2 regions of the Cupriavidus sp. H18C1 genome follow, and region 1 is predicted to be linked to the other one. Evidence: predicted binding sites of a transcription regulator. Region 1 holds the regulator's gene; the other holds the start of a gene.
The links. The regulator FliA, encoded in region 1, starts transcription of late flagellar genes. The targets are predictions, from matches to a motif close to CTAAAGTTTNNNNNNNNNNNGCCGNTA.
Positions count from the first base shown of each region.

Region 1 (9,647 bases):
CGCTGACCTGGGCCAGCAGCTGGCCCAGCGTCGCATTCATCGTCTGCATGCTGCTGACCGTGCTGATCTGCGCGAGCTGCGAGGTCAGCTGCGAGTTGTCCATCGGCTTGAGCGGATCCTGGTTGTTCATCTGCGTGACGAGCATCTTCAGGAAGTTGTTCTGCAGGTCGGCGGCGCTGGACGCGCTGTTGGCCAGCTGATTCGACGCGCTGTTGTTGTTGCTGACGGGTGGCGTGGTGGTCATCGTTGGTCCCGTTGGTCCGGTTGGTCCCGTTGATATGGCGGAATCACTGACCGATGGTCAGCGTCTTGAGCATCATGTTCTTGGCGGAGTTCAACACCTCGACGTTGGCCTGGTAGGACCGCGACGCCGAGATCATGTTGACCATCTCCTCCACCGGATTGACGTTGGGCATGACCACATAGCCGTCGGCGTTGGCCAGCGGATGGGTGGGGTTGTGCACCATGCGGGGCGGCGACGGGTCTTCCATCACGCCGCGCACCTGCACGCCGCCGATGTCGGCCTGGCCGGGCGTCGGCGCGAGGCCGAACACGACCTGCTTGGCGCGATACGGCTGGCCGTTGGGCGCGACCGCGCTGTCCGCGTTGGCCAGGTTCGAGGCCGTGACGTTCATGCGCTGCGACTGCGCGGCCATCGCCGAGCCCGTCACGTCGAAAATATTCATTGCCGGCATGGTTTCCTCACGACTGGATGGCGGCCAACATGCCCTTGATCTTCGAATTCATCACCGTCAGGCCGAACTCGTACTTGACCGAGTTGTCGGCGAAGGCCACCCGCTCGGTGTCCATTTCGACGGTGTTGCCGTCGATGCTCGATTGCATCGGAATGCGGTACGCCAGCTCGAACTCGCTGGCGACCGAGGCCTGCCCCGGCAGATGACGCGTCGACGTGGTCGAAAGCGACACGCCGTTGGCCTGGCGCCCCCCGCTCGACCGATTCGGACAGCTGGCTGGCAAAGTCGAAGTCGCGGGCCTTGAAGCCCGGCGTATCGGCATTGGCGATATTGGCGGCGATTACCGATTGCCGCTGATTGCGCAAGTTCAACGCTTCCTGCTGGAAACGGAACGACGCATCTAGTCTGTCGATCATGTCCGTATCTCGCTATCTCTCGCTATCGAGGAACGTGTGACGAAACCACGCGCCCCTGCGTCGGCAAAGGCGTGAGGGCGGCCGGGACTGGACCCGGCCTTCTTTACGGGTGCCATCTTAGGTGCCGGGTGGCCAGTGCAATCGGATGAATAGGACGGGGAAATCTGCGCATTTCGGGCGGAGGTCGCGCGGGCCGCTGCCTACAATGGGGTCTCGTTGCCGGGTTCGTCGCCTCTACGCGCGCCCCTACACGCGCGACAAGCGCTACATCGCGCGCCCGCGCCCGGCCTCCCCATTTGGTTTTACGCTCCGCCCGCTGGGATCACGCCATGCCTTGTTCGCTCCGCTGCCCGCCCCGTCGCTCGCGCCGATCGGCACCGGCCCGCCTCGCCTTGCTGGCGCTGTGCGCTGCGCTGCCATGCACCGCCGCGCTCGCGGGCAACGCCACGACGACGCCCGTGCCGTCCTCCCCGCCGCAGGCCGCGCAGCCGTCGCCGTTTACCGACGACCCGGTGCGCGTCGCGGTCGAGCAGTTCCTGCTGCGCGAGACCGCCGGGCTGCCGGGCAAGGCCAGCATCCAGCTGGTGCCGCCGTCGGGCGGACGCGCGCGCGAATGCGTGTCGCCGCAGCCGTTCCTGCCGGGCGGCGCGGCGGCCTGGGGCCGCGTCTCGGTCGGCGTACGCTGCGGCGGCGAGCGGCCGTGGACGCGCTACGTCCAGGCGCGCGTGTCGGTGGTGGCCGATTACTATGTCGCCGCGCATGCGCTGGCCCCCCGGCCAGCCGATCGGCCCGGCCGACCTGGAACAGCGCCAGGGCGATCTGGCCGGGCTGCCGCGCGCGGTCGTCACCGACCCGGCCCAGCTCGAGGGCGCCGTCACGGCCAACCGGATCGCCGCCGGCTCGCCGCTGCGGATGGACATGGTCAGGAAGGCGATCGCGGTCAAGCAGGGCCAGATGGTCGCGGTGACCATCGAGGGCGAGGCCTTCCAGATCCGCAGCGAGGGCAAGATCCTGGCCGACGCCGCCGCCGGCAATACCGTGCAGGTGCGGCTCAAGAGCGGTCAGGTGGTCAACGGGCTGGTCCGGGACGCGGACACGGTGGTGCTGCAGCAATAGCCCCGAAGCCCCCGAAGCCCCCCGACTTCGTTACAGCGTGTCACAATTCGCGTCCTAAAGTTTGGCGGCCCCGCGCCGTTAAGCTGAGCAAACCCAGCAAGGACATCCCGTGAAGATCCACCAATCGACTCTGCCGCGCACCGGCGAAGGTGCCGCTGAAAGCACTGGACGCACCGCGTCGAGCCCCGTCGCGGGCGCCGCACCGGCTGCGGGCGGCCTGACCATGAGCCCCCTGGGCACGCAGGTTCGCGATATCGGCACGCGACTCGCCCATGAGGCCGACGGCGATATCGACCAGGCCAAGGTGGACGAGATCCGCCAGGCCATCGCCGAAGGGCGCCTGAAGATGGACCCGAGCAAGATCGCCGACGGTCTGCTGGCCACGCTGCGCGAACTGACGCAGGACAACGGCCGCTGATCGCGCATCGATTTCGCCTCGATCCGCGTTGACGCCAACATCCGCGCCGCCCGGCCCACCGCTTCCCCACCGACTTCCTTCGACTTCGCGCCCATGAGCCAAGCCCTCATCGCCAGCATGCAGCACGAAACGCAAGCCATCGCGGCCTTCGTCGACGCCCTGCAGCAGGAACGGAACGCGATTCGCACCGGCGACTTCCAGTCGCTGGGCGAGCTGGTGCAGCGCAAGCAGGAACTGGCGCAGCAGATCGCCCAGCTGGGCGCCGCGCGCCAGGCGCAGATGGCCGCGCTCGGCATCCGCGTCGGCGGCGGCCGGCAACTGGTGGGACTGCATATCGATGAAGGCGTCGCCACCGCCTGGCGCACGCTGGTGCTGACCGCGCGCGGCGCGGCCGAGGCCAATGCGCTGAGCGGTGCCGTGGTGTCGGCGCATCTGGAATACACGCGTGACGCGCTGCAGGCGCTGCGCCAGCGCGGCGACACGGCCACGGTCTACGGCCGCAACGGCCGCGCGCAGGCCGGTCCGCGCGGCGTCAGCCTGGCCAGCGGCTAAAGCGTCCGCCCTTCCCCTCACGCGGTCGGCTCGACCGTGCTGGCGCGCCGTCCGCGCGCCTCCAGCAGGAAATACCCCACCACCGCCGGCAGCATCGGCAACAGGTAGTACATCGCCCGATAGGCCAGCAGCGCCGCCAGCAATGCGTGGTGCGGGACGCGGTCGCCCAGCAGCACCACGAACACGGTCTCCAGCACGCCCAGGCCCGCCGGGATATGGGCCACCGCCCCGGCGATGCTGCCGATCAGCACCACGCCGAGCACCACCAGCAGCGGCACCGACGACGGCAACAGGGTCTGGATGATGGCCGAGATCGTCAGCCAGTTGGTGATCGACAGCACGCACTGCATCACCGCGAAACGCAGCGGCGGCAGATGGAAGGCATGCCCGCGTACCGTCCAGCGGCGCCGCCGGGACTTCGCGCAGGCCAACAGGTAGGCGGCGACCACGGCGAGCAGCGCAAAGCCGGCGATCTGCAGCAGCGTGGCATTGAGCCCCCCATTCGACCGGCAGCACCACCGTGCGGGCGGCCAGCACCGCGCCCAGCAGCGCCAGATAGCCGATCCAGTTGCTGACCACGCCGATGGTATAGACCGAGGCGATCTGCGCGCCCGACAGTCCCGCCCCCGAATAGAGCCGGTAGCGAATGCCCAGGCCGCCGACCAGCGCGCCCAGGTTCAGGTTGAAGGCATAGCTGACGAAGGCGATCACGAGCACGCGCGGCGACGACAGCCGATGCCGCGCATACCAGCGGCCCAGCAGGTCGAACGCCGAATGCCAGAAATAGCTGAGCATCACCAGCAGCACGGCCGGCGTCAGCGTGCGGTAGTCGTATTCCTGCAGCGTGACCCAGACCTCGGCCCACTCGACCTCGGCCAGCTTCCTGACCACCAGCACCACCACCAGCGCCACGAAGGCGATGCCGAGTATGCGGCGCACCTGCGCCCAGCGGCTGCGCCGCCGTGCTCCCGTGGGATGACCTGCCTGTCGCGCCGTCATCTATTCGGCGCCCCGCTTCAGGATGGGAAATCGCCAGGGCCGGCGCGGCGGCTCGGCGGTGGCCACCACCAGCTTCGGCGTGTGGGCCGGCAGCCAGCCGGCCCACGCCGGGAAGCGGCGCAGGAAGTGGAACATCAGCGTGGTCGCCGCCAGTTGCAGCGGCGCGCGCGGCGCCTCGCGATTGGGCGGGATCTCGCGGCAGGCATTGGCCATCAGCGTGTCGAGGTTGGCGCGCAACTCCCGCGCGAAGCCGGCGTCGCGGATCACCAGATTGGCTTCGAGATTCAGCGACAGGCTCAGCGGGTCCAGATTGCTGGACCCGACGGTGGACCAGTCGCGGTCGATCACCGCGACCTTGCCGTGCAGCGGCCGCTCGCAATACTCGAAGATGCGTACGCCGGCGGCCTGCAGATGGGCGTACAGCATGTCGGCCATGCGCTTGACCCACAGCATGTCGGGATTGCCCTGCAGGATCAGCCGCACGTCGACGCCGCGCTGGGCTGCTTCGCAGATCGCATGCAGCAGGCGATAGCCGGGCAGGAAGTAGGCGTTGGCGATCACCACCTGATGCCGCGCGGCGCGGATCGCCTGCAGGTACTCCCATTCGATATCGGTCGGATGCGCGTCGTTGTCGCGCGTGACCAGCCACGCGTCCATGTTGCCGGCCGGCGGCGCGGGCGCGACCGCGGGCACCTCGACGTCGCCCGGCGGCAGCGTCTGCACGAGGAAGCGATGCACCTCGGCAGCGGCCGGCCCTTCGACCTCCACCGCATAGTCCTGCTTGGCCTGCGGGCCGTGGTCGGTCAGGTGCTGCGCGGAGAAGTTGATGCCGCCGATGAAGGCGATGCGCCCGTCGATCGCAACCAGCTTGCGATGCAGCCGGCGGAACAGGTTGGTGCGCACGCCCAGCAGCCGCCGGCGCGGCGCGAAGATATGGAAGCGCACGCCGGCCGCGACCATGCCCGAGACGAACTCCGGCGGCAGATCGGGCGAGCCGTAGCCATCGACGGTGATGGCCACATGCACGCCGCGCGCGGCGGCTGCGATCAATGCCTCGCGCAGCGCCACGCCGACGCGGTCGTCGAACAGGATGAAGGTTTCCAGCAGGACGCTGGTCTGGGCGGCGGCGATCGCGGCAAATACACGCGGGAAATATTCGTCGCCGTTTTCCAGCAGGCGGATGCGATTACCGCTGGTTCGGTTGGGGCTCATTTCGATGTCTCGCTGCCATATTCTCGCTAGGCAACAAGCACATTCAATGCCACCCGTTTCGGGCCGGCAAGAACATCGCAAATCACATCGTCATGACGGCGACTTGGAGGTCACCTGGCCGCGTCGCGCCGCCCCCCGATTCAGCGATAGCTGACCGTGACCTGGCTCGCCTGCCCTTGCAGCACGGGCGTCAGCGGGCCTTGTCCCGGTATGCGGAACGCGAACACGAAGCCCTTGTCGGCATCGTCGCCGCGGAAGGCATCGGTCTTGCCTTCGGCCCCCGGCAGCATCACGCAGCGATTGGCATTACAGAGATAGGCTTGCAGATTTGGCGGTGGCACACGCGCAAAACGGTAACGCCAGCGCACCGCGGTGATCACGCCCTCGGACTGCGTCAGATAGCCGCTGGGTAGGATAGGCGCCGACAAGGCGCGCACGCCGCGGCCATGCAGCGCGGGCGCCACCACCGAGGCGGTCCACGCATGGCGCGACTCGCTGCCGAAGTTGGCGTGCATCAGCGGCGAGGCGGCGCCGGGGGCCGCCATCGTCATCGCCACCGTCGCCGCGGCCACCGTTGCAACTGCCACCATCGGGCGGGGAGATCGGGCGCCGCAGCGCGCGGCACCACCGGACCGGGCGAGCTGGCATGCGAACCATCACAGCAGCCCGCGCAACTGGCTGCGCAGCCGGTTGATCGCCTGGCTGCGGATCTGGCACACGCGCGATTCGGTGACCTCGAGCACCGCGCCGATCTCCCGCAGGTTCAGCTCCTGGTCGTAGCACAGCGACAGCACCAGCTTCTCGCGTTCGGGCAGGCGCTCGATCGCGCGGATCAGCGCACCGCGCATGCCGCTCTCCATCAGCAGCGTCAGCGGATTGCCGTCCTCGCTGACCGTCAGGTGGCGATCGAGGAAATCCTCCTCGCCGGAGCGCTCGAAGTCCTCGTAGTGCAGCAGCTGGCAGCCATAGACCTCGTTGAGCATGCTCTGGTATTCGTCCAGCGGCATCTCCAGTTCTTCGGCGACCTCGGAGTCCAGCGGCGTGCGGCCGAGCTTCTGCTCCAGCGCGCGCACGGTCCGCTCGATCCGGCGCGTCGACTGGCGCAGGCTGCGGGACTGCCAGTCGTTGGCACGCACCTCGTCGAGCATCGCGCCGCGGATACGCTGGCTGGCGTAGGTTTCGAAGCGCGCGCCGTGGGTGTCTTCGTAGCGGCGGGCGGCGTCGAGCAGGCCGATCATGCCGGCCTGGATCAGGTCGTCCAGTTGCACGCTGGCCGGCAGCTTCGCCGCCAGTTGCAGGGCAATGCGCCGTACCAGCGGCGCATGGGTCTGGACGGTGTCGGTCTGTTCGAGCTTTCCCTGGATCGTGTACATGGTGGAATTCTCGCGAGTGCTAGCAGGCCATCGCCGAGGCGGGCGGCGCGGCGCCGGCGGCAGCGGTCGCTGCGCCCGGCGCGCCCGCAGCGGGCATCGGTTCGGGATCGGGTGAAAGAGGCCAGCCAGCGATGCTGGCGGCAAGTCGGCGCAGCATGGCGGTGGCCGGCGCGCCGGGGGAAGGCATCGACGACGCCGCGCGCGAGCGCCGTGCCGCGCGCCACCAGCGGGTCGGCCGGCAGCACGCCGGCGCAGCGCGCCTGCACGCCCAGGTACTGGCCCGCGGTGCGCGCCAGATTGCCGGCGATCGCCATCGCCGACGCTTCGCTGGCGGCGCCATTGACGACCAGTTCGAACTGCCGGCAGGCATAGCGGTGATGCAGCCGCTTGATGCAGGCGTAGGCCGCGGTCAGCGATTCGCGTTCGGGCCGCATCACCACCACCAGGTTGTGCGCGGCGCCGGAGAAGCGCGACAGCGTGCCATCGGCGCCAAGCCGCGCGTCGCTGACGACCGTTCGAAAGCCCTGCAGCGCCTGCAGCGCGCCCCACGCCGACGCATCGCCGGGCAGCAGCGCGGGCATGCCGGCTTCGCGGCGCCCCACCGCGGCCTCGGCCGCGATGGCGCCGGCGAGCACCTGGGCCAGCGTGCCCGACGGCGAAGCGCCGGCAAGGCGCGTCGCCCGCGCGTGCTGCTGATCTTCATCGACCAGCAGCACGCGCTCGCCCTGCAACGCCAGCGCATGGGCCAGCCCCAGCGCGACCGTGGTCGCGCCGGCGCCCGGCTCGCAACCGAGCACGGCGATACGGCGGGTGGCGCGCGGCGCCAGCATGCGGCGCAGGCTTTCGGCCTGATCGACGGCGAGCATGTTGGGTCAGTCTCCGAGCGCGGCCAGATCGAACCGGGCCGAGGCGTTCGCTGGCGCGCCGGCGGCCGTCTGCGTCATCCGTTGCGCCAGATGCTGGGCGGATTCGGGCAGGGCCGACGTGGCCAGCATCGATTCCGTGGTGGCGTGCCTGGCGGCGGAAGTGGCGGCCGAAGTGACGGCAGCGGTCGCGGCGGTGGTCACGGCGTCCGTGGGGGGCGTTGTTGACGGCGATGGCATCAAGCCCCGCCTTCTTCTCGTTCGCCACCGCATTGGACGCCGGCGCGCCGTTGCGGCCCGGGAAGTTCTCCAGCACGTCCAGCAAGGCCAGCAGGCGGCCCAAGCCTTCGAGCAGCGCGGCGGCGCCCGGCGCCGCATCCTTCGCGGCGGCACGGCCGGCCAGGCCGGCCAGGCAATCGATCGCCGCCGCGGCCGGCGCATGGGCCAGCCGCAAGGCGGTCATGCCGGCCTGCAGCGCGACCAGCGCGTCGACGTCGAACACTTGCGGCGAGGTACCGGCCGGGCGGCCGAGATGGTCCAGCGCATGGCGCAGCGTGCGGCCTTGCAGCGCCGCGGCATCGCCCCAGCGCGCCCACTGGGCGAGCTGCGCGCCGGCCCCGGCCAGCGCCGGATCGGCCAGCAGATAGTCGACGGCCAGCGTCTGGCCGCTGTCGCGCTCGATGGTGCGCACGGCCAGCAGCACGGCATCGATGCCGCCTTCGCTGGCGGCGCCGCGCGCCGCGCGCGCCTGTCCTTCGACCACGCGCACGCGCGTCTGCGCCATCCATTGCACCGCGTCGCGGTCGCGCCAGCGCAGTTCGGCCTGCGCGTGGAAGGTCAGCGTGTCGGCCAGCGCGTCGAGCTTCCACGCGGTGCCATCGCACAGCACGCGCGCGCTCTTGCGCGCGGACGCCAGCCAGCGCTCGCCGCTCGACTGCCAGCGTTGCAGCGTGGCGCCGGCCGGCATCGTGTCGAGCAGATGGACGACGGTACGGCGCGCGGCCAGCGCGGCGCGCCAGTCGGCCATCTCGGCGTCCCAGCCGCCGGCCTGCTGCGCGCGCGCCAGCGGCGTCACGGTGGCCATCAGCGGCATGCCGTCGCGATCGCCGAGCCACAGCGTGTGCTGCCACGGCTGCGGCGCGCGCCGGCCCGGCACCGCACAGGGCAGCGTCACCGAGGCGGACAGCACAAAGTGTTCGCAATGCCGGCTTGCGTCCTGGCAGATCGCATCGCGGACCTGGCGTACCAGCGGACGCAGCTCGGCCTGCGCGGCGCGGCTTGCCCACAGCTCGCGCAGCAGCGCAAAGCCATAGGAGCCGTCGCGCAGCGCGTTGACGCAGGCGCCCACGGCGTGGCCGCTGTCCGCGATCGAGCGCAGCACGTCGTGCGCTTCGTTGCGCGCGCCCTGGCCCGCATCGGCAGCGTCGTCCGCACCTTGGGCAGCCAGCGCACGCCGTGCGGCCTGCGCATCGGCGAACACCGAGCCGCGCCGCGGCATCAGGAAGGCGCGCTCGACCAGCGCGTCGCCGCGCGCCAATTCCAGATGCTCGGGCACGCGCTGGCCGGTCGAGGCGTAGAACACCGGCAGCCGATGCCGGATCACGACATCGAGCACCGAACCGAGATGGGTCGCCTCGTCGAGCTTGCTGATGATGCAGCCGTCGATGCCGGCGCCCGGCGCGGCGTCGTGGCGGTAGGCGTGCACCACCTCGTTGAGCGTATCGCCGTGGCTGGCGCCGTTGAGCAGCAGCACGCGTTGCACCGGCGCGGGCGCGCCCGCCAGCATCGCGATCTGCTCGGACAGGTTACGGTCGCGCTGGCTCATGCCGACGGTATCGATGATGACCAGATGCTTCTGCGACAGCGCGCCCAGCGCGAGGCGCAGATCGGACGCGTCCTTGACCGCATGCACCGGCACGCCAAGGATGTCGCCGTAGATGCGCAGCTGCTCGTGCGCGCCGATACGGAAGGTGTCGGTGGTCAGCAGCGCCAGCTTGTCGGCG
Region 1 covers NZ_CP186009.1:325,792-335,438, forward strand. Annotated here, with positions in the region: gene flgD (flagellar hook assembly protein FlgD) at 1-244, opposite strand, end outside; gene flgC (flagellar basal body rod protein FlgC) at 288-695, opposite strand; partial or broken gene flgB (flagellar basal body rod protein FlgB) at 703-1,111, opposite strand; partial or broken gene flgA (flagellar basal body P-ring formation chaperone FlgA) at 1,441-2,227, shown strand; gene flgM (flagellar biosynthesis anti-sigma factor FlgM) at 2,337-2,645, shown strand; gene OJJOAM_RS17350 (flagella synthesis protein FlgN) at 2,739-3,197, shown strand; gene OJJOAM_RS17355 (hypothetical protein) at 3,215-3,646, opposite strand; gene OJJOAM_RS17360 (hypothetical protein) at 4,042-4,176, shown strand; gene clsB (cardiolipin synthase ClsB) at 4,197-5,408, opposite strand; gene OJJOAM_RS17370 (flagellar protein FlhE) at 5,549-5,953, opposite strand; gene OJJOAM_RS17375 (RNA polymerase sigma factor FliA) at 6,065-6,781, opposite strand; partial or broken gene OJJOAM_RS17380 (MinD/ParA family ATP-binding protein) at 6,801-7,578, opposite strand; gene flhF (flagellar biosynthesis protein FlhF) at 7,481-9,647, opposite strand, start outside.

Region 2 (9,647 bases), on a different replicon from region 1:
AAAAAAGTGTGCCGGGGCTCCACAGAAAAAGTGCGCTGAGGGGCTTCACAGCCGCCTGATCCGCTGCTATTATTGCGGGCTCTATCCGGTTCCCAACCGGTAGTGTTGCCGAAGTAGCTCAGTCGGTAGAGCAGCTCATTCGTAATGAGAAGGTCGGGGGTTCGATTCCTCTCTTCGGCACCAGGTTTCAAAGAAATGCCCTTGGATATCCAAGGGCATTTTTGTTTTGGCGCGGCCCTCCCCTTGCGCCTGGCCACGCCGGGCATTCGTTCCTCCCCGCCCCTCCCGCCTTTCAGAATCCGCTCAGCGCCAACCGCGCTGGCGCCGGATAAGCTCGAACTTCCTCCATCCGCTCGAGCTCGCCATGAATCCCATCACAATTCACCGACAGCCAGAGGTATCCGGCCTTCCCCTCCTTGCCTGACCCCACGGCCTCGCTGAAGCGCACTGCCATATCCGAACACGGCGCGGACGACAACGGTCCGCCGGACTGCACCGAAGTGCGCGCGATAGCGATGCGATTGGACCAGGCCATTGGCAGCGCCGGCTCGAACGATCCCGATGCCTTCGTCACGCTCCGCGTCGCCGACCTGCGGCAAATGGACAACTGGGGCGTCACGATCCACGGCAACACGCTGCGAAGTTATTTCGACCTCGGCTCGATCGACGACGTGGAGCAGCGCTATCCGGTAACGCTGGACGAAGCGCGATGGTTGCGGCGCGCTCTTGAGGCGTTGGATGATGGTCATTGTGCGTCCATCAATCGGAATCGGCGTTGGCGGCCGATGGCCTAGGAGCCGAAGGACCCATGTACGACTACCCCGTCCACCTTCGACTCGACACCAACGGCACCTACCGGGCGAGTTTTCCGGATGTACCGGAGGCAATGGCGCTGGGAGAAAGCGAAGAGCACGCGCTGGCGCAAGCGCTCGAGGTCTTGCAGGTACGCACGGGAACTGGCTCAGGGCGTCATCCATCCACCACCCCTGCCCCGGATCACCCCTCCGCTCCAACACAATGCATCGAGAAAAAACGGCGCCGTGGCGCCGTTTTTCATTCCCGCACCACCCCGATCCCCTCGCCTATCAGCCGCAGTTCCACCTTCGGCATGTCCTCCATCACGCGCATGGATTTCTGTCCGATGGTGACGCTGACCCCGCCGTGCACCTTCTTGCCGACCACCACGGCGGCGTCCGGGCGCGGGTGCAGCTGCTCGGTCAGCCTGGCCAGATGGGCGTCGGTGTCCAGCATGTCGCGGGTGTACTTGAACAGCGTGGCGCGCGCCTTCTCGCGCAGTTCCGGCGTGGCACGCTCGGGATTCTTGGCGAAGAAGGCCATCAGTTGCTGGATCTTGGCCTGCTCCTGTTCCTGCCGGCGCTTGTCCGCCTCGAGCGCGGCCTTCTCGGCATCGGCATAGGGGTTCAGGCCGACGTGGATGGCGGTGGCGGTGCCGGCCGGCGCGCCGAGCGTGCCGGTGCGCACCGCATGCCAGGCGCGGCAGCGGCCGCCGGTGATATTGCCACTGCCGACGGCGGGGTCGCCCGCGGTGATGGTTTCGCCCGCGGCGACATCGCTCTGGCGAATGCCGCTGTCGACAGTGACCGTGGTACCGGCTTCGACCACGGCGTTTTCGATGAAGCGGGCATGCACCGATCCCTTGCACTGGATCCGCGCGACGGTGCTGGCCGGATCGTGGGGCCCCTCGGACTTGCCGATGATGCCGCCGCTGACGACCACATTGCCGCCTGCCTCGACATGGGCGGCCTCGATGGTGCCGCCGACGATCACGTCGCCGGCCACGCGCACCGACATGCCGGTCTTGATATCGCCGCTGACGCGCAGCGTGCCCTCGAACGCAATGTTGCCGGAGTGCATGTCGACCGCGTCCACGGCGACGACCGGGTTGACGCTGACGCCGCGCGCGCGCACCGACGGCAAGCCCGCCACCGTCGCCACCAGCAGATTGGGGTCGTTTGCGTCCTGGGCCACGCCGTTCAGGCGTTCGGCGAACGGCGTGTCGGCAACCTCGGGAGCCGGCAACACGCGGCCGAACACGTCCTGCCCCGCGGTGCCCGGCACCGCCGGGATACGCCGCATCAGATGCGTGCCGGGCTGCACCAGCAACAGATTGCCGAGGTCGCGCAGATCGATGCGGGCGCGGTCGTCCTCGGCGCCGCCGCGGCGCGGCTCGAGCAGGTTGATGAAGCGCGCCGGCGTGCCGCGCGTGGGCGCCGTGCCGTGCACGATCGGCAGGTCGTCGCAACGCCCCGCGGCGAAGGCCTCGGCCAGCGCCGGCTCGTCAACGGGCAGCTTGATGCCGCGCCCCGCCAGCACGATACGAACGTCGTTGGGCTGCACCGCGCGGCCGCCCTCCGGCGGCCATAGCGTCAGCCGCACCGTCAGCGAATCGGCATCGATATCGATCTCGAAGTAGCCATCGACCAGTTCGCCGATCACCGCGTCGGCCGGCGCGCCGTCGCGATGGCAAGCCAGCAGGAAGGCGGCGATGGCGTGCTCATCGAGCTTCGCGTGCGCCCAGCCCTGGGCCTCGAGAGCTGCCATCAGCGCCGCGCGATCGGGCGGTCCACCGCCCCCCCTCCATCTCCGCCGGCACCTCGTACCGCGCCCGCACGGACTTGTCCGTGTTCTCCACCCACACCCGTACAACCGAAGCTGCTACGTCGCCCATCGCGTCCTCCAGCCGTCTGCCTTTGATTTATCGTTGTTGTCGGGGCGGCACCCGAGTCGGCATGCCGCCTGTCCGTCACCTACGGCGGATTTCGGCAAAACTTTAGGAAAATTTTTTCGGTACGCCTTCCGGTAAACTGTCGCCCTGCCCGCCCGGGCCCCCGCCGTCCCCAGACACGGCGCGTCAGAACCCCGGGCCAACCCCGCCGTATCCCATGTCGAACACCCACGAAATCCGTCCCGGCCAGTCGATCGAGCTGCTCAAGGAACTCCATATCCTGACCCGCGACGGCAAGATGAACCAGGACAGCCGCCGCAAGCTGAAGCAGGTCTACCACCTCTATCAGTTCATCGAGCCGCTGCTGCAGGACCTCAAGCGCGACCATGCCGACCTGACGCTGGTCGACCATGGCGCCGGCAAGTCGTATCTCGGCTTCATCCTCTACGATCTGTTTTTCAAGACGCAGCAGGACCGCTCGCACATCTACGGCATCGAGACGCGCGAGGAACTGGTGCGCTCGTCCACCGCGCTCGCCGAGCGGCTCGGTTTTCCGGGCATGTCGTTCCTGAATCTGTCGGTGGCGGAGTCGATCACCTCGGAGCGGCTGCCCGCCACGGTCGACATGGTGACCGCGCTGCATGCCTGCAATACCGCGACCGACGACGCCATCCGCTTCGCGCTGACCAAGCGCGCCAAGTACATCGTGGTGGTGCCCTGCTGCCAGGCCGAGGTCGCCGCCGTGCTGCGCCGGAACAAGTCGAAGACGCTGGGCAACCCGCTGACGGAGATCTGGCGCCATCCGCTGCATACGCGCGAATTCGGCAGCCAGGTCACCAACGTGCTGCGCTGCCTGCAGCTGGAGGCGCACGGCTATCAGGTCACGGTGACCGAGCTGGTCGGGTGGGAACACTCGATGAAGAACGAGCTGATCGTCGCCCAGTACAAGGACCTGCCGCGCCGGCGGCCGGCCGAGCGCCTGGCTCACGTGCTCGAAACGCTGGGGCTGGAGGAAATGCGCGAGCGGTTCTTCACGCCCGCCTGAGATTCACCGGGGCGCGCTGACCCGCACCTGGTGCATCGCGCCCACTGTGTCGCAGTTGTTGCGTCACACATTGCGTCACACCTGCCGCGCCGCACCTGCCGCGTCGCACCTACTGCGGATCGTCGCCCGCCATCCAGCGCCGCCAGCCTTCATGGCCGAGCCGGCGCATGGTTTCCTCGTTGCGCTCGTAGATGTCCGCCGCGTCGGGAAAGGCCTCGACCGCCCGCTCGATGCTGTCTTCGCGCAGCAGATGCAGGATCGGATACGGCGCGCGATTGGTGTAGTTTTCGATATCGTCGGCGGCGGTGCCGGCGAACTGGTATTGCGGGTGGAAGCTGGCGATCTGCAGCACGCCGGACAGGCCGAGGCTGTCGAGCAGGCGCTCGGCCAGATAGAGGAAATCGTTGTAGTCGGCGAAGTCCGCCAGCATCCAGGGGACGATCAGCAGCGTGGTGTCGATGCGCGCGGGATCGGCCTCCGCCAGCCCCTTCAGCTCGGCCTCCAGCGCGTCGAGCAGCGCCTCGGCATCGGTGGCCTCGCAGACCACGTAGCGGATCTGCTCCCTTGACGTGGACGCTCTTGGCGAACGGGCACAGGTTGAGCCCGATCACCGCGCGCGTCAGCCAGTGGCGCGTGGCGTCGAGAATCGCCTGCTGCTCCGACGGCGACATCGCTCAGGCCGCCTTGCCGACCCGGCCGACGATATCGAGCGCGACCGCCTCGGCGACCTCGATGCCGTCGATCGCCGCGGAATAGATGCCGCCCGCGTAGCCCGCGCCCTCGCCAGCCGGATAGAGGCCCGCGACATTGACGCTCTGGTAGTCGTCCTTGCGGCGGATGCGCAGCGGCGACGAGGTCCGCGTCTCGACGCCGGTCAGCACGGCGTCGTCCATCGCGAAGCCCGGCACCTGGCGCTCGAACGCCGGCAGCGCCTCGCGAATCGCCTCGATCACGTAGTCGGGCAGCGCGGTGCTCAGATCGGTCGGCGTCACGCCCGGCTTGTACGACGGTTCGACGGTGCCCAGCGCGGTCGACGGCCGCCGCGCCAGGAAGTCGCCGACCAGCTGGCCCGGCGCGCAGTAGTTGCGCCCGCCCAGTTCGAAGGCGCGTTCCTCCCAATGGCGCTGGAAGTCGATCCCGGCCAGCGGTCCGCCCGGATAGTCGGCCGGCGTGATGCCGACGACGATGCCGGCATTGGCATTGCGCTCGGCGCGCTTGTACTGGCTCATGCCGTTGGTCACCACACGCCCCGGCTCGGAAGCGGCCGCCACCACGGTGCCGCCTGGGCACATGCAGAAGCTGTAGACCGAACGGCCGTTGCTGCAGTGGTGCACGATCTTGTAGTCGGCCGCGCCCAGCAGCTTGTTGCCGGCGAACTTGCCGAAGCGGCTGCGGTTGATCATGCCCTGCGGATGTTCGATGCGGAAGCCCAGCGAGAACGGCTTGGCCTCCATGAACACGCCGCGGCGGTGCAGCATCTCGAAGGTGTCGCGCGCGCTGTGGCCCACCGCCAGCACGACCTGCTCGCACGGCAGGTAGTCGCCATTGGACAGCTGCAGTCCGCGCACGCGGCCGCCTTCGATGTCGATATCGTCGACGCGCGTGCCGAAGCGGATCTCGCCGCCGAGCGCGAAGATCTCGGCGCGGATGTTCTCCACCATCTTGACCAGGCGGAACGTGCCGATGTGCGGCCGTGCCTTGAACAGGATGTCCTCCGGCGCGCCCGCCTTGACGAACTCGTGCAGCACCTTGCGGCCGTAGTGCTTCGGGTCCTTGATCTGGCTGTAGAGCTTGCCGTCGGAGAAGGTGCCGGCGCCGCCCTCGCCGAACTGCACGTTGGACTCGGGGTTCAGCACGCTCTTGCGCCATAGGCCGAAGGTGTCCCGGGTGCGTTCGCGCACTTCCTTGCCGCGCTCCAGGATGATCGGCCGGAAGCCCATCTGCGCGAGGATCAGCCCGGCCAGCAGGCCGCACGGGCCCATGCCGATCACGACCGGGCGCGGCGTCGCCGCATGCTGCGGTGCCTGCGCGACGAAGCGGTACGTCATGTCGGGCGTCACGCTCCAGTTCGGCTTGCCGGCGATGCGCTTGCGCGCCGCCTGCTCGTCCTTCACCTCGATATCGACGATGTAGGTCAGCTTGATATCGGAACGCTTGCGCGCGTCGTGCGCGCGGCGGAACACGGTGAAGGACACCATGCCGTCGCCCTTGACCCCGATCTCGACCAGCCGCGCACGGACTGCGGCCTCCAGGTCACTTTCCGAATGGTCGAGGGGGGAGCTTGAGTTCACTGAGGCGTAGCATGGGGGCAATGTATTCGGCGGCCGAACGGCGGGTCCGATGGCCGGACCGCAATTCTAAAGCCTTTCGGGCGCGCCGGCCCCTTGCCGAGGCCGTCGCGCCCTGCCCCCCGGTATCGTCAGTCCTGCGCCGGCACCTGCCCCAGCAGCGCGGCGTAGCGCGCCATGTCGACATTGCCGCCGGACAGGATGATGCCGACCCGCTTGCCGGCGATCGGCGCCTTGCCGGCGAAGGCGGCGGCGGCGCCGAGGCAGCCGGTCGGCTCGACCACCAGTTTCATGCGGCCGGCAAAGAAGCGCATCGCCTCGACCAGCTGGGCATCGCTGACCGTGACGACGTCGTCGACCAGCTGCTGCAACACCGGGAAGGTGTAGCGGCCCAGATGCTGGGTCTGCGCGCCGTCCGCGATGGTGTCGGGCGTGCGGATCTCGACGATGCGTCCGGCGCGCAGGCTCTGCTGGCCGTCGTTGCCCGCTTCCGGCTCGACGCCGATGATCTTGCAGCCGGGATGCATCGCCCGCGCGGCCACCGCGCTGCCCGACAGCAGGCCGCCGCCGCCCAGCGGCACCAGCAGCACGTCGAGCGGCCCGGCCTGCTCGAACAATTCCTTGGCCGCGGTGCCCTGCCCGGCCATCACGTGCGGATGGTCGAACGGCGGAATCAGCGTCAGGCCCTGCTCGCGGGCCAGCCGCTGGCTGATCTCCTGGCGGTCTTCGGTATAGCGGTCGTACAGCACGACTTCGCCGCCATAGCCGCGCGTCGCGGCGATCTTGGCCGCCGGCGCGTCCTTGGGCATCACGATCACCGCGCGGGTGCCGAACAGCCGCGCCGACAGCGCGATCGCCTGCGCGTGGTTGCCCGACGAAAACGCCGCGACACCGGCGGCGCGCTGCTCGGGGGACAGCTGCGCGATCGCGTTGTAGCCGCCGCGAAACTTGAAGGCGCCCATGCGCTGCAGGTTCTCGCACTTGAAGAACAGCCGCGCGCCGGTCTGCGCGTCGGCGGTGGCCGAAGTCAGCACCGGCGTATGGTGCGCGACGCCGCTGATGCGGCGATGCGCCTCCACGACATCGGTGAACGAGATGGCCAATTGCGTCATGGGACAGCACTCCTTGCAGGGAAAGTCGTACGGGCTTCGAAGGAAAAGGGGGTCGGCTCGGCTTCAATGCGCGAGGCGCCGGCGGCGCCAGCCGGAAAGTATGCGCGCGATACGGGACCGCGAGAATACCCGGGCACGCTGGCGCAGCCGCACGGTGGTATCGCGCTGGGCGCGCAGCGCGAACCAGCCCGAGCGGGGCAGCGCGGTCACGCTGCCCGCCGGCAGGTGCCGTCGCGGCCAGTGCAGCGTCTCGGCCAGCAGCAGCGGCGGTTCGATCAGCTCCACGTCGCCAGCGGCGACATGCAGTTCGGCACCGGCTTTCGCATGGAAGCCGACCGATTGGCCGGCCCGCAGCGCCAGCGCGCGGTGCAGGTAGATGGGGTGTGGCAGAAGGGGAGAGGATGGACATGATGGCCTCGGCGGGTTCGGCTGCGTCTGCGTGCCACTGACACAGCGGGGAAAGACCGGCCGGTTTCGTCAGTGCCGCGATTCAGTGCCGCGGATCAGTGCCGCGGACCAGTGCCGCGGATCGATTCCGCGATTCCGTGCCGCGAATCGGTGCAGCAATCGATTGAACGCAGCGTACCGGCCGCCGTCGCGGCGCGGCAGGCACACCGCACCGGAACGGACAGCAGAACAGAGCCCCATCCTTCGCTCTGTTACGATACGGCCGAAACTTTTCTGTATCTGTTGCGCATCGGCCGGATGCGCCACCATGCCGCATGGACTCCGCCCCGCTGTACCGCCAACTCGCCGGCCACTATCGGCAGGCCATCGCCGCGGGCACGCTGCTGCCGGGCGAGCGGATGCCCTCGATACGGGCCCTGATGGAGCGCCACGGCGTCAGCCTGTCGACCGCGCTGCAGGCGTGCCGCGAGATGGAGGCGCAAGGGCTGCTCGAAGCGCGCCCGCGCTCCGGCTACTTCGTGCGGCCCCCGGCGCCGCAGGGCACGCCGATCGCCGAGCCATCGGCATCCCTGCCCGATCCCGCCCAATACGTCGGCATCCACGCCCGCATCTCGGCCATCATCGCGCGCGGCCGCCGGTATCCCGACGCGGTCAATCTGGCCGGCGCCTGCGCGCCGCCCGAGCTCTATCCGGTCGAAGCGCTGCGCCAGGCCACCGGCCGCGCGCTGCGCCGCCATCCCAGCCTGCTGGGCAGCGCGGTCGAGCCCGACGGGCATCCGGCACTGCGCGCCGCGCTGGCGCGCCAGGCGCTGCAGGCGCGCATGACGCTGGCCCCCGAGCAGATCGCCATCACGCACGGCTGCACCGAGGCGCTGAACCTGGCCTTGCGCGCGGTCGCCGGCCCGGGCGATGTCATCGCGGTCGAGTCGCCGACCTATTACGGGCTGCTGCAGATCCTCGAAAGCCTCGGCATGCGCGCGCTCGAGGTCCCGTGCAGTCCGCAGACCGGCCTGTCGCTGGAAGCGCTGGAACTGGCGGCGCAGACCTACGACAACATTCGGGCGGTCGTAGTGGTGCCGAACCTGCAGAATCCGCAGGGCAGCATCATGCCGGACGCGAACAAGGCCCGGCTGGTGCAATGGTGCGAGGCGCGCGGCATCGCGCTGATCGAGGACGACTGCTTCTCGACGCTGGCCGACGACGATGCGCCGCTGGCCGCCGCCAAGGCGTGGGACCGCAGCGGCAACGTGATCTACTGCGCGTCGCTGCACAAGAACCTGGCGCCCGGCATGCGGCTGGGCTGGATTTCCGCCGGCAAATGGCAGGCCCGCGTCGAGATGCTGAAGTTCAGCCAGTCGCGGCCGAACGAACTGCTGTCGCAGATCGCCGTGGCCGAGCTGATGGCATCCGGCGATGTCGACCGGCACCTGCGGCGGCTGCGCGCGCGGCTGCGCCACCAGCGGCATTGGGCGGCCGAGACGATCGCGGCCCTGTTTCCGACTGGCACGCGGCTGTCGGCGCCGCAGGGCGGCATGCATCTATGGGTGGAATTGCCGGACCGGCTGTCGTCGGAGGCGGTATTCGAGCAGGCGCTCGAGGCCGGCGTGCGGGTGATGCCGGGCGTGGTCTTTTCGAACTCCAGCCGCTTCGACCATTGCCTGCGGATCAATATCGGCGCGCCGCGTTCGACCGCGCTGGAACAGGCGTATCGGAAACTGGCTGGCGTGGTGGCGCGGGTGGTGGCGCGCGGGGTGGCGCGACCAGAGCCGCGCTAGCGGGAGGGGCGGAACGCGGTGCCGGGGCACCGCGTCCGTGCAGTCCATGCAGTCCTGCAGTCCGTGCTGCGATGGCTCGCAGGCTTCTGGCAGGCTTCCCGCAGGCTGCTTCTTGCGAGCTTTCCTGCGGCCTTTCTTGCAGGATTGTGCAGGCTTGAGACCTGCAACCCCGCCGGCTTACAGGAACACGATCAGCGCAACACCGGCGGCGATCAGGCCGAACTTGACCACGTAGTAGACCTGGCGGTTCCACGCCTTCAGGCGGCGGCGATACTGCCCGCCCAGCCAGACGATGCGGAACAGCTTGTTGATCATGCCGGTCTGGTCGTTCTC
Region 2 covers NZ_CP186008.1:866,035-875,681, forward strand. Annotated here, with positions in the region: tRNA gene OJJOAM_RS04060 (tRNA-Thr) at 108-183, shown strand; gene OJJOAM_RS04065 (hypothetical protein) at 417-794, shown strand; gene OJJOAM_RS04070 (DUF342 domain-containing protein) at 1,054-2,562, opposite strand; gene OJJOAM_RS04075 (class I SAM-dependent methyltransferase) at 2,904-3,731, shown strand; partial or broken gene OJJOAM_RS04080 (DUF1415 domain-containing protein) at 3,841-4,402, opposite strand; partial or broken gene OJJOAM_RS04085 (NAD(P)/FAD-dependent oxidoreductase) at 4,406-6,035, opposite strand; gene OJJOAM_RS04090 (threo-3-hydroxy-L-aspartate ammonia-lyase) at 6,151-7,131, opposite strand; gene OJJOAM_RS04095 (hypothetical protein) at 7,195-7,416, opposite strand; gene OJJOAM_RS04100 (PLP-dependent aminotransferase family protein) at 7,854-9,314, shown strand; gene lpxO (lipid A hydroxylase LpxO) at 9,492-9,647, opposite strand, start outside.
Region 2: OJJOAM_RS04070 (DUF342 domain-containing protein) is a predicted target of FliA. The motif match lies at 2,769-2,795, and genes of this name have one in related genera.